2 regions of the Streptomyces sp. NPDC087787 genome follow, and region 1 is predicted to be linked to the other one. Evidence: riboswitches for the same ligand, from Rfam matches in the RefSeq annotation. Region 1 holds a riboswitch; the other holds the start of a gene.

What was found. A riboswitch is a leader RNA that binds a small molecule or an ion and turns the genes downstream of it on or off. The one in region 1 is predicted to bind cyclic di-AMP.
Positions count from the first base shown of each region.
Region 2: linked by a shared signal. The riboswitch ahead of ACIOWN_RS17840 (M23 family metallopeptidase) and the one ahead of ACIOWN_RS21455 (C40 family peptidase) in region 1 are both predicted to bind cyclic di-AMP.

Region 1 covers NZ_JBIUVQ010000013.1:105,030-110,656, reverse strand. Annotated here, with positions in the region: gene ACIOWN_RS21465 (lysophospholipid acyltransferase family protein) at 1-111, shown strand, start outside; gene ACIOWN_RS21460 (alpha/beta hydrolase) at 187-1,776, opposite strand; cyclic di-AMP (ydaO/yuaA leader) riboswitch at 2,643-2,856, shown strand; gene ACIOWN_RS21455 (C40 family peptidase) at 2,860-3,333, shown strand; gene ACIOWN_RS21450 (ATP-binding protein) at 3,387-3,842, opposite strand; gene ACIOWN_RS21445 (helix-turn-helix transcriptional regulator) at 4,070-4,954, shown strand; gene ACIOWN_RS21440 (DUF397 domain-containing protein) at 4,964-5,194, shown strand; gene ACIOWN_RS21435 (8-amino-7-oxononanoate synthase) at 5,248-5,627, opposite strand, start outside.
Region 2 covers NZ_JBIUVQ010000010.1:109,367-114,993, reverse strand. Annotated here, with positions in the region: gene ACIOWN_RS17850 (GNAT family N-acetyltransferase) at 1-2,262, opposite strand, end outside; gene ACIOWN_RS17845 (HPr family phosphocarrier protein) at 2,439-2,720, shown strand; gene ACIOWN_RS17840 (M23 family metallopeptidase) at 2,868-3,623, opposite strand; cyclic di-AMP (ydaO/yuaA leader) riboswitch at 3,636-3,797, opposite strand; gene ACIOWN_RS17835 (pitrilysin family protein) at 4,032-5,420, opposite strand; gene ACIOWN_RS17830 (M16 family metallopeptidase) at 5,417-5,627, opposite strand, start outside.

The DNA.
Region 1 (5,627 bases):
CTGACGCTGTCCGAGCAGGAGTACGTCGACCAGTACGCGGCCGTGGCCAAGGCGGAGCAGTCCGAGGCGAAGGGCGACAGGCGCAGGTTCCCGCGGGCACCGCTCGGTTGACGCCGCCGGGCACGCCAGACGCGAGAGAGGGGCGGCCGGGCATCCCGGCCGCCCCTCGTCACCCGAGGCCGATCACTACGCCTTGGGCGTGGCGTGCGGCGCGCAGGTCACGTCCGCCGAGTCGGTCTTCCCGGTGAGCAGGTAGGTGTCCACCCGGTCGTTGATGCACGGGTTGGCCAGGCCGGTGACTCCGTGGGAGCCCGCGTCCTTCTCGGTGATCAGACGGGAGCCCTTGAACCGCTTGTGCAGCTCGACGGCGCCCGCGTACGGCGTGGCGGCGTCCCGGGTGGACTGCACGATGAGCACCTCGGGCAGACCCTTGCCGGTCTTGACGTCCACCGGGTTCTGCTGCTTGACCGGCCACGTGGCGCACGGCAGGTTCATCCACGCGTTGGCCCACGTCATGAACGGAGCGGTCTTGTGGAGCCGCGTGTTGTCCCGGTCCCAGGTCTTCCAGTTGGTGGGCCACTTGGCGTCGGTGCACTCCACCGCGGTGTAGACGGCGTTGCCGTTCTCCGAGGAGATGTTGCCCGCGATGTCGGACATGTCCGGGGCGGCGGCGTCGACCAGCGCCTGGGTGTCACCCGCGACGTACTTGCTGAACACCTTCGCCACCGGCGCCCACGACGAGTCGTAGTACGGCGCGCTCTGGAAGAAGGAGATCAGCTCGTTCGGGCCGACGACCCCGCCGATGGGGCTCTTCTTGGCGGTGGCGCGCAGCTTCAGCCACTGCTGCTGGACGGCGTCGCGGGTGGCGCCCAGGTGGTAGGTGGCGTCGTTCGCGGCGACCCAGTCCTGCCAGTCCTTCCAGCGGCCCTCGAAGGCGACGTCCTGGTTCAGGTTGGCCTGGTACCAGACGTTCTCGCGGGCCGGGTTGACGACGCTGTCGACGACCATCCGGCGCACATGGCCCGGGAACATCGTGCCGTAGACGGCGCCGAGGTAGGTGCCGTAGGAGACGCCGAGGAAGTTGAGCTTCTGCTCGCCGAGCGCGGCGCGGATGACGTCCAGGTCGCGGACGGTGTTCGGCGTGGTCATCTGCTGGAGCATGGCGCGGCCGGTGCGCTGGAGGCAGCCCTGCGCGTACTCGCGGGCCAGCTTGCGCTGGATGCTCTTGTCGGCCTCGGAGTCCGGCACCGGGTCCAGCTTGGAGCCCTCGGCGAACTTCTGCGGGTCCGCGCAGGAGATGGGCGCCGAGTGGCCGACACCGCGCGGGTCGAAGCCGACGAAGTCGTAGGCCTTCGCCACGTTGGCCCAGATGGCGTTCTTGTTGGTGACCCGGGTCGGGAAGCGCAGGCCCGAGCCGCCGGGGCCGCCCGGGTTGTAGAGGAGGGCGCCCTGGCGCTCCTCCTTGGTGCCGGTGTTGCCGATGCGGTCGACGGCCAGCTTGATCTGCTTGCCGTAGGGGTCGGCGTAGTCGATCGGCACCGAGACGTAACCGCACTGGATGGGCTTGGCCAGCCCCCAGTCGGCGGGGCAGTCCTGCCAGTCGATGCCGGCCTTCGCGGCACGCTCCGCGGCGATCGCCGCGCCGCGGGTCTCGCGGTCCTGTCCCTGGCCGTTGTTCGCGCCGGCCGCGGGCGTCGCCACCGCGCCGGCTATCAGGGTCGCCGTGACCAGCGCACCGGCCGAACCGAGCGCCAGCACCCGGTTCCTGGGTCTCATGTCCCTCAAGGGGGACCTCCCCGTACGTCGTTGCGAATTCGGTACGGGGATCTTTGCGGCTGCGAGGTCCCTGAGAACAGGGGTCGTTGACCTTCTTTGCCAATCCGATAAGCGGCGCGGCGTGTCCCGCTGAGCGGAACCACGAGGGTCTCGGCGGCGCCCGGAGGGCCGGCGGCGGTCGGCATGGAGGGCCGGGAGGCTCCGGGGTGGTCCGCGCGGCGGGCGGGCCGGGCTGGACCGGCGGCCGGCGCCCGGGGTGCCAGGAGTCATGAAATATGGGCTGGTTGACCAGATCGTCCCGAATTGCCGCTCAACGGGTGCCGCGCCGGACGCGGGACGAGCCGCCGACCCCCGACCCGCGCCGAGGCGGAGCTGATCGGCCGTTCCCCGGAGGCGACCGGCCGGCTGGACCGCGCCGACCCGCGCCGGCCCGGGGGCACCTACCGGAACCCGCGGGCGCCGCGGAGGCAGGACGGCGAGCCGCGCACCATACCCTTCACCACGCCGCCAAACTGCGGAAGTTGACGTCATCCACCACCGGGGGCGCGGCGGGCGCAGGAGGCGGCGCGCCGCGACACGCGGCGCGGAATGTCCCCGAATGACCGACCGCCTTTCGGTGTAGGTTCGGCTCCCTTTCCGGGACCGCCACAGTTGCGCAACACGCCTCCCCGAACGGCGGAACAAGGCGTTCCGGTGCTGGTCCGGGGGTCGTCGGGTGAGTGGGCGTCCGTTCGATCGCGAAGGTGTCCACCCGAACGGGCGCGTGGTGAGTAACAACACAAACACTCGCTTCCATTGGGATTTTCGGACATCCGTGGGTGAAGATCCCTGTCTGACGACAAGCCCCCGCCACAACGGCGGGGCGGTCCGGGCGGACGCCGAGTCCTGCCGCCGCCCGGATGACCGGTCGACAGGAGTGGATCGGCAGGAGTGGAGGACCCAAGCACGACGGGTCGCCGGAACGGTCACACCATGGCCGGCCCGAGCAGCCCTTGGGGTGAAGCCGCGGCAACGCGGCCGGGCAACTTCGCCAGCCCGAATCCGACAGGTCATCCTTCACAGGCGGCTGACGAAGGGTTGCGCATGACCGCGCTCAATCGTGTCCCGTCGCTGATGGCCCGGGCCGGTACGGCCTCGGCCCTGACCCTGGCCGCCGTGGGCGGCTCGATCGTGGTGCCGGGTGTGGCCTCCGAGGCCTCGGCCGCGACGATGGCGTCCCAGGCGCTGAAGATCGCGGCGTCCAAGAAGGGGTCGCCCTACCAGTGGGGCGCCTCGGGGCCGCGGAGGTTCGACTGCTCCGGGCTCACGCTGTACTCGTTCAAGCGGGCGGGCAAGAAGCTGCCCCGCACGGCCGAGCAGCAGTACAACAAGAGCCGGCACATCTCGGCGGGCAGCCGCCGGGCCGGGGACCTGGTGTTCTTCCACTCGGGCTCAAACGTGTACCACGTAGGCATCTACGCCGGCTCGGGCAAGATCTGGCACGCCCCGAAGACCGGGGACGTGGTGAAGCTGCAGAAGATCTGGACGAAGAGCGTCTGGTACGGCCGGGTCAGCTGACCCGGCTGCCGTGCGGGGCGGTGGCGGCGCCGCGGCGTCGTCACCGCACGTTCCTACGGTTCCTGGCCCGTGGCCGTCACGGGTCGGGCGGGAGCCGTCCACGGAAGTTCGATGCAGACCGTCTTGCCGCCCTCCCGGGTCGGCCGCACGGTCAGTCTGCCGCCGCACTCGGCGGTGAGCCACCGGATGATCACCATGCCCCGGCCGTTGTCCTGCTGGACAGCGGCCGGCAGTCGTTTCGGGAACCGGGGGTGGCTGTCGGTGACCCCGATGCACAACCGTTCGTCACGCACGAGGACGAGGTCCACCGTGAAGGTGGGTGACTGCCCCAGAGTGTGCTGTACGGCGTTGGTGGCGAGTTCGGAGACGATGAGCCGCACCGTCTCGGCGGTGTCCGTGGCCGGCGGCAGGCCCCACTCCGCGAGCGTGCCGGCCACATAGGCGCGGGCCGCGCAGACCGAGGCGGGATCGCTCGGCAGAGTGACGGATGCTTCCAGATGGTCTGCCATGGCGACGTCGTCCCTTTCCCACGGGAGCGGAGTCCGACACTGAGCGGATGGTTCGAGTACGGTCCCGCACTGGTGCTTCGCCGTCAGACTGCCATCAGTGCTCCGCTCTCGGTGGCGATCCACCGGGATATGCATATATCTGTCGCTCGATGCGGTGAACTCTGCGACGGAAGACCGTATGTGAGGCGGGTCGCGTGGAGCGTTCAGAGGGAGCGAGGGAGTAACCCATGCAGCACGGTCCCGCGGTGCGCCGCCGGAAACTGGGCGCCGAACTGCGCGCGCTGCGCACCGGCGCGGGCCTCACCAGCGGTGAGGCGGCCCGCCTGGTCGGCTGGCACCAGTCGAAGGTCAGCCGGATCGAAACCGGCACCAGCGGGGTGAAACCGGCCGATGTGCGCTCGCTCCTGGACGCGTACGCGGTCCACGACTCCCAGCTCCGCGAGTTGCTCCTGGTCCTCGCGGGACTGGACGACGGCGACGGCCGGCACCACTGGTGGCACGCCTATCGCGGGGTGCTGCCCCCGACCTACCGGGACTTCATCAGCCTGGAGTCGCAGGCGAGCGGGATGCGCACCCTGGAGACCTCGGTCGTCCCCGGACTGCTGCAGACCCCCGAGTACGCCCGCGCGGTCACCCGGGCCGCCGTGGACGGGCTCGACGAGGACCGGCTGGACGCGCTGGTGGAGGTGCGGCTGGCCCGCCAGGACGTGCTGCGCGCGCGACCGCCGCTGGAGCTGGACGCGGTCCTTGACGAGGCGGTACTGCGCCGCGAGGTGGGCGGTCCGGAGATCATGCGGCGGCAGCTGGAGCGGCTGACGGAGGCGGCCAGGCTGCCCCAGGTACGGCTACAGGTGCTGCCGTTCGCCGCCGGCGCGCACATCGGCATCACCGGGCCTTTCGTAATCTTCTCTTTTTCGAACACCTCTGATCTGAACGTGGTGGTTCTCGACCACCTGACGCGTAGCTTCCATCTCGAGCGGAAAGAAGACCTAGAGGCCTACACGGAGGCCTTCGACACCCTGCGGATCCACGCCCTCTCGCCCGAGGACTCGTTGGACTTCATCGCCGGGATACGCCAGGACCCTGACGGCGCACCACCGCGTACCGCCTAAGGAGGCACCATGTCCGCTCTGCCTCGGCACGTATCTTCCAGCATCGATCTGCACGGCGTGCGCTGGCTGCGCAGCAGCTACAGCACGGGAGCCAACAACTGCGTCGAGACGGCCCGGCCCGCCACGGGACCGTGGTCCGGGCTGCTCGCCGTGCGCGATTCCAAGGCCCCGGCCGGGCCGGCGCTGCTCTTCTCCCCCGCGAGCTGGGCCCGCTTCACGGCCGCGGCACACCGCGTCTGACGCACCGTCCGGTCACATCCGCCCACGGTGACGCGCGGCCGTGTCACGCCGACTCATGGTCGCGTCCCACCGATCACCCGTACAGCGCGTTCGATCTGCGCCCCGGAGAGGTCCGCGCGGGCGGTCAGCCTCAGCCGAGAGATGCCGTCGGGCACGGAGGGAGGACGGAAGCAGCCCACGGCGAGGCCGGCCGCCCGGCAGTCGGCCGCCCAACGCACGGCCTGCTCCGGGGACGGCGCGCGCACCGAGACCACCGCGGCGTCCGGACGCACCGCTTCCAGACCCGCGGCGGTCAGGCGCGCGTGGAGTTCGGCCGCCACCGCTCGCGCGCGTGCCGCCCGCTCCGGTTCGCGGCGCAGCAGTCGCAGCGCCGCCAGGGCGGCTCCCGCGGCGGCGGGGGCGAGTCCGGTGTCGAAGATGAACGTCCTGGCCG
Region 2 (5,627 bases), on a different contig from region 1:
CGAGTCGGCCGGGGACGCCCCGCCCGGCTGAGGGTCCACGCCCGCCGCGGAGGCCGCACCCGGCTGAGGGTCCACGCCCGCCGGGAAGGCCGCACCCGGCTGAGGGACCGCACCCGCCGCGGACGCCCCGCCCGACTGAGGATCCGCACCCGCCGGGAAGGCCGCACCCGGCTGAGGGTCCGCGCCCGCCGGGAAGGCCGCACCCGGCTGAGGGACCGCACCCACCGCGGACGCCCCGCCCGCCGGGGAGGCCGCGCCCGCCTGGTGAACCGGACCCGACGGGGACGCCCCGCCCGCTGAGCGGTCCGGGCCCCCCGGGGAAGCCTGGGCCGACCCGGGTGCCGTGGGCGGCGGCAGCAGCGGGGTCGCCGGGGGCTGGGGGCCCGGGCCGGGGGGCGGGGCCGTGCTCGTGGCGGCGGAGAGGGCTTCCGCCAGGTCGCCGAACTCGACGTGGACGACCAGGACCGGCTTGCCGGGGACCTCCTGGGCGGCCGAGCGCAGCGCCTCGGCCAGGGCCGTGTCCGCCGCGGCCTCCTCCCCCACGGCCGGTATCAGCGTGACGACCACCGCGTCGGTGGCCTCGTCGGTGAGCGCCCGGGACAGCGCGACCCGGAAGTCCTCCGCCGAGGCCGCCGTCGTCAGGTCGCGCGGCGGCTGGGGGCGCAGGCCCTCCGCGAGACAGCGGTCGTAGGTCAGCACGCCCAGCGACTCGGAGTTGCCGAGGATCGCCACCCGCGGTCCCGGCGGCAGCGGCTGCCGGGCGAGCAGCAGTCCGGTGTCGACCAGTTCGGTGATGGTGTCGACCCGGATCACGCCGGCCTGCCGCAGCAGCGCGGACACCGTCGCGTGCGGCAGCCGCGTCGCCCGTACCGCGTGCCCCTGCGGGGCGGAGCCCGCGCTCTGCACCACGACCAGCGGCTTCACCGCCGCCGTACGCCGGGCCAGGCGGGTGAACTTGCGCGGGTTGCCGATGGACTCCAGGTACATCAGGGCGACGTCGGTGTCGGGGTCGTCGTACCAGAACTGCATGACGTCGTTGCCGGAGACGTCCGCCCTGTTGCCGGCCGACACGAAGGTCGACACGCCCGTGACCCCGGTGACCCCGCCGCCGCGCCGGTGCAGCCGGGACAGCAGCGCGATGCCGATGGCCCCGGACTGGGCGAAAAGCCCGATGCGGCCGGGCCGGGGCAGCTCGGGGGCGAGGGAGGCGTTGAGCCGGACGTCCGGCGAGGTGTTGATGATGCCGAAGGTGTTGGGCCCGATGATCCGCATGCCGTACGAGCGCGCCTGCCGCACGAGCGCGCGCTGCCTCTCGCGTCCCTCGGGGCCGCTCTCCGCGTAGCCCGCGGAGATCACGACGAGCCCCTGCACCCCGTGCTCCCCGCACTCGGCGACGGCGTCCGGGACGTGTTCGGCCGGCACGGCGACGACGGCGAGGTCCACGGGACCGTCGATGTCGCGCACCGAGCGGTGGGCGGGCACCCCGTCGATCTCCCGGCGGTCCTCGCCGAAGGCCCGGTTCACGGCGTGGAGCCGCCCCGTGAACCCTGCGTCGCGGATGTGGTCGAGGATGCCGCGGCCCACGCCCCCGCGCGTGCGGCCCACTCCGACGACGGCGACCGAGCCGGGCACCAGGAGCCGCCGTACCGACCGCGCCTCGGCCCGCTGCTCCCGTGCGTGCTGCACGGCCAGCGAGCGGTCGGTGGGCTCGATGCCGAACTCCAGGTGTACGACGCCGTCCTCGAAACTGCGCTTCTGGGTGTACCCGGCGTCCGTGAACACCTTGATCATCTTGGTGTTGGCCGGCAGCACCTCGGCGGTGAATCGGCGGATGCCGCGCTCCCGGGCGACGGCGGCGATGTGCTCCAGGAGCGCGGAGGCGACGCCCCGGCCCTGGTGGGCGTCCTGTACGAGGAAGGCGACCTCGGCCTCGTCGGAGGGCGCCGAGGCGGGCATGCCGTCCGCGCCGATGCGGTCGTAGCGTACGGTGGCGATGAACTCGCCGCCGACCGTGGCCGCGAGTCCCACCCGATCCACGAAGTCGTGGTGCGTGAAGCGGTGGACGTCCTTCGCGGAGAGCCGCGGGTAGGGCGCGAAGAAGCGGTAGTACTTGGACTCGTCCGACACCTGCTCGTAGAAGCTGACCAGACGGCCGGCGTCATCGGCGGTGATGGGGCGGATCCGTGCGGTGCCGCCGTCGCGCAGTACCACGTCGGCCTCCCAGTGGGCGGGGTACTCGTGCCGGTCCGGCGAGGTCTGCATGGGGCCCAGCGTACGGCTCGCGTCCCACAGCGGCGCGAGGCAGTCTGTGGAGGACACACATCGGACCGAGGCCGCGGTCCGGCGCCACCCGGAGCGGCGCACACGCCCGCTCCGTGCTCGCACCACGTGTGGAAAACTGGTCTAGACAACCCTGATCACCTGAAGGGCAGCAACACATGGCTGAGCGCCGCGTCAACGTCGGCTGGGCCGAGGGTCTCCACGCCCGCCCCGCTTCCATCTTCGTCCGGGCCGCCACGGCCGCAGGCATCCCGGTGACGATCGCCAAGGCCGACGGGACGCCCGTCAACGCGGCCTCCATGCTGGCCGTGCTCGGCCTCGGCGCCGAGGGCGGCGAGGAGGTCGTCCTGGCCTCCGACGCCGACGGCGCGGACGCCGCGCTCGACCGGCTGGCCAAGCTGGTCGCCGAGGGGCTCGAGGAGCTTCCCGAGACGGTCTGACCGGCAGGAACGGTCCTGCGCCGAAGCCGTGCCGCCCGGACGGGTGGCACGGCTTCGGCGTGCCGGTGGCGGCCGCCGGGGAACGCCGGAGGCCCCGGCTCGGGAGCAGGGGCCTCGGGAGGGCCGGACGGTGCGCCGGGCGGCGGGTCAGACGTTGACGCCGTGCTTGCGGAGGTAGGCCACGGGGTCGACGTCGGAGCCGTAGTCCGGGGTCGTACGGGCCTCGAAGTGGAGGTGCGGTCCGGTGACGTTGCCGGTCGCGCCGGACAGGGCGATCCGCTGACCGGGGATCACGTGCTGGCCCACCGAGACCTGGATGGACGACAGGTGCCCGTACTGGGTGTACATGCCGTCGGCCATCCTGATCACGATCTGGTTCCCGTACGCCCCGCCCCAGCCGGCGTCGACGACGGTGCCGCTGCCGACCGCGTGGACGCCGGCGCCGCTCGCGGCGTGGAAGTCGACGCCGGTGTGGGTGCCGGAGGACCACAGGGAGCCGCCGGTCCGGTAGCCGGTCGACACGTAGGAGTCGGAGATCGGCGTGACGAAGGCGTTGAGGCGCTCACGCTCGGCCTCGCGGGCGGCGCGCGCCTTGGCCTCGCGCTCCTTCACCGCCTGCTCGGCGGCCTTCTTGCGCGCGGCCTTCTCGGCCTCCTTGCGCGCGGCGGCCCGGTGCTGGGCGACGGCCTGGGCGTCGATCTTCTCGGCGACGCTGTCGCCGATGGTGACGACCGGGGTGAGGCCGGTGTCCTCGGGGGCGGGAGCCTCCGCCGCGAGGGCCGGGGCGGCGAGGGTGCCGATGGCACCGGTGGTGGCCAGGGCCGCGACGCCCGCAGCGTGGGCGGTGGTGCGGTGCATCCGGCTCGGCCGCCGGTGCTTCCCGGCGGCGCGGGTGAACGCCATGGAGACGTGGGTCCTTTCCTTCCGTGTCGCCTACCGGGTTAGCTGACGGGTTCGGAGCGGGAAGGTCTCCTACGGCCCCCTACGCATCGCGCGCGGGTGTCCGATTCACCCCAGGGACGGTGGGTCCCCGGCTCCCCTGGCTCGCGCCGTACGGGGACTCGGCGATGACTGTCCGGTGCCGCGGACGCGGCGCACTGCCCGACGAACAGCCGGACCGACGCTAAGCGGGGCCGCTTTCAATTCCCAAACGGATCAGAAGTTTTGTAGCGCATACCACAGGGCGAAAGGCGCTCTCCCCATCAATTCGGACCACACTCGGACAACACAGGGCCCTGGTGACGCTTCGGTCACCAGGGCCCCACGCGCGTGTGTGCCGGTCGCCGCGCACGGCGGCGGCCGGGTGTACCCCTACTCGGCCTCGACGACGGTGACCCGGCCGACGCCCAGGGCCTCGACGGGCTCCTTGATCTGCGCCGCGTCACCGACGAGGACCGTCACGAGACGGTCCACCGGGAAGGCGTTGACGACGGCCGCGGTGGCCTCCACCGTGCCGGTGGCGGCGAGCTGCTGATAGAGCGTCGCCTGGTAGTCGTCGGGCAGGTGCTGCTCGACCTGGTCGGCCAGCGTGCCCGCCACGGCGGCGGCCGTCTCGTACTTCAGCGGGGCCACGCCGACGAGGTTCTGCACGGCGACGTCACGCTCGGCGTCGGTGAGGCCCTCGGCGGCGAGCTTGCGCAGCACCGTGAACAGGTCGTCCAGGGCCGGGCCGGTGTTCGGGGTGTCGACCGAGCCGCTGATGGCGAGCATCGCGGCGCCCGACCCGTCGGGGGCCGAGCGCATCACCTGGCCGAACGCCCGGACGCCGTAGGTGTAGCCCTTCTCCTCGCGCAGGACGCGGTCCAGGCGGGAGGTGAGGGTGCCGCCGAGGCAGTACGTGCCGAGCACCTGGGCGGGCCACACGCGGGCGTGCCGGTCGGGGCCGATGCGGCCGATGAGGAGCTGCGTCTGGACGGCGCCGGGCCGGTCCACGATGACGACGCGGCCGGTGTCGTCGGCGGTCACCGGCGGCACGGGCCGCGGCTTGGCGGGCGCGCCGGACCAGGCGCCCAGGGTCCGGCCCAGCAGCTCGTCGAGGTCGACTCCGGTGAGGTCGCCGACGACCACGGCGGTGGCCGTGGCCGGACGCACGTGCCGGTTGTAGAAGGCGCGGACGGCAGCCGAGTCGATGGCGCCGACCGTCTCCTCGGTGCCCTGGCGGGGACGCGACATGCGCGAGTCGGCCGGGAAGAGCTCCTTGGACAGCTCCTTGGCGGCGCGGCGGGCCGGGTTGGCCAGCTCGTGCGGGATCTCGTCGAGCCGGTTGCGCACCAGCCGCTCGACCTCGGAGTCGGCGAACGCGGGCGCCCTGAGGGCGTCGGACAGCAGGCCGAGCCCCTTGGCCAGACGCGAGGCCGGGACCTCCAGGCTCAGCCGTACGCCGGGGTGGTCGGCGTGCGCGTCGAGGGTGGCGCCCGCGCGCTCCAGCTCGGCGGCGAACTCCTCGGCGGAGTGCTTGTCGGTGCCCTCGGAGAAGGCCCGCGCCATGATCGTGGCCACGCCGTCCAGGTCGGCCGGCTCCGCCTCCAGGGGCGCGTCAAGCAGCACCTCCACGGCGACGACCTGCTGGCCGGGGCGGTGACAGCGCAACACCGTCAGGCCGTTGTCCAGGGTCCCGCGCTCGGGGGCGGGGAACGCCCACGGCCTGGCCGCGCCGGCCCGGGGCTGGGGGTGGAACTCCATCGTGGCGAGCTCGGTCACTTCGCCGCCTCCTCGGTCTCGTCGGTGGCCGCGGCGTCCGCGTCCTGGGCGTCGTCCTGCGCAGCGGCGGCGGTCGGCTCGTAGACGAGCACCGCGCGGTTGTCGGGACGCAGGCGGGACTTGGCGACCTCCTGGACCTCCTCGGGCGTCACCTCCAGGACCCGGGCGACGGCGGTCAGGGCCAGCTGCGGGTCGCCGAACAGGACG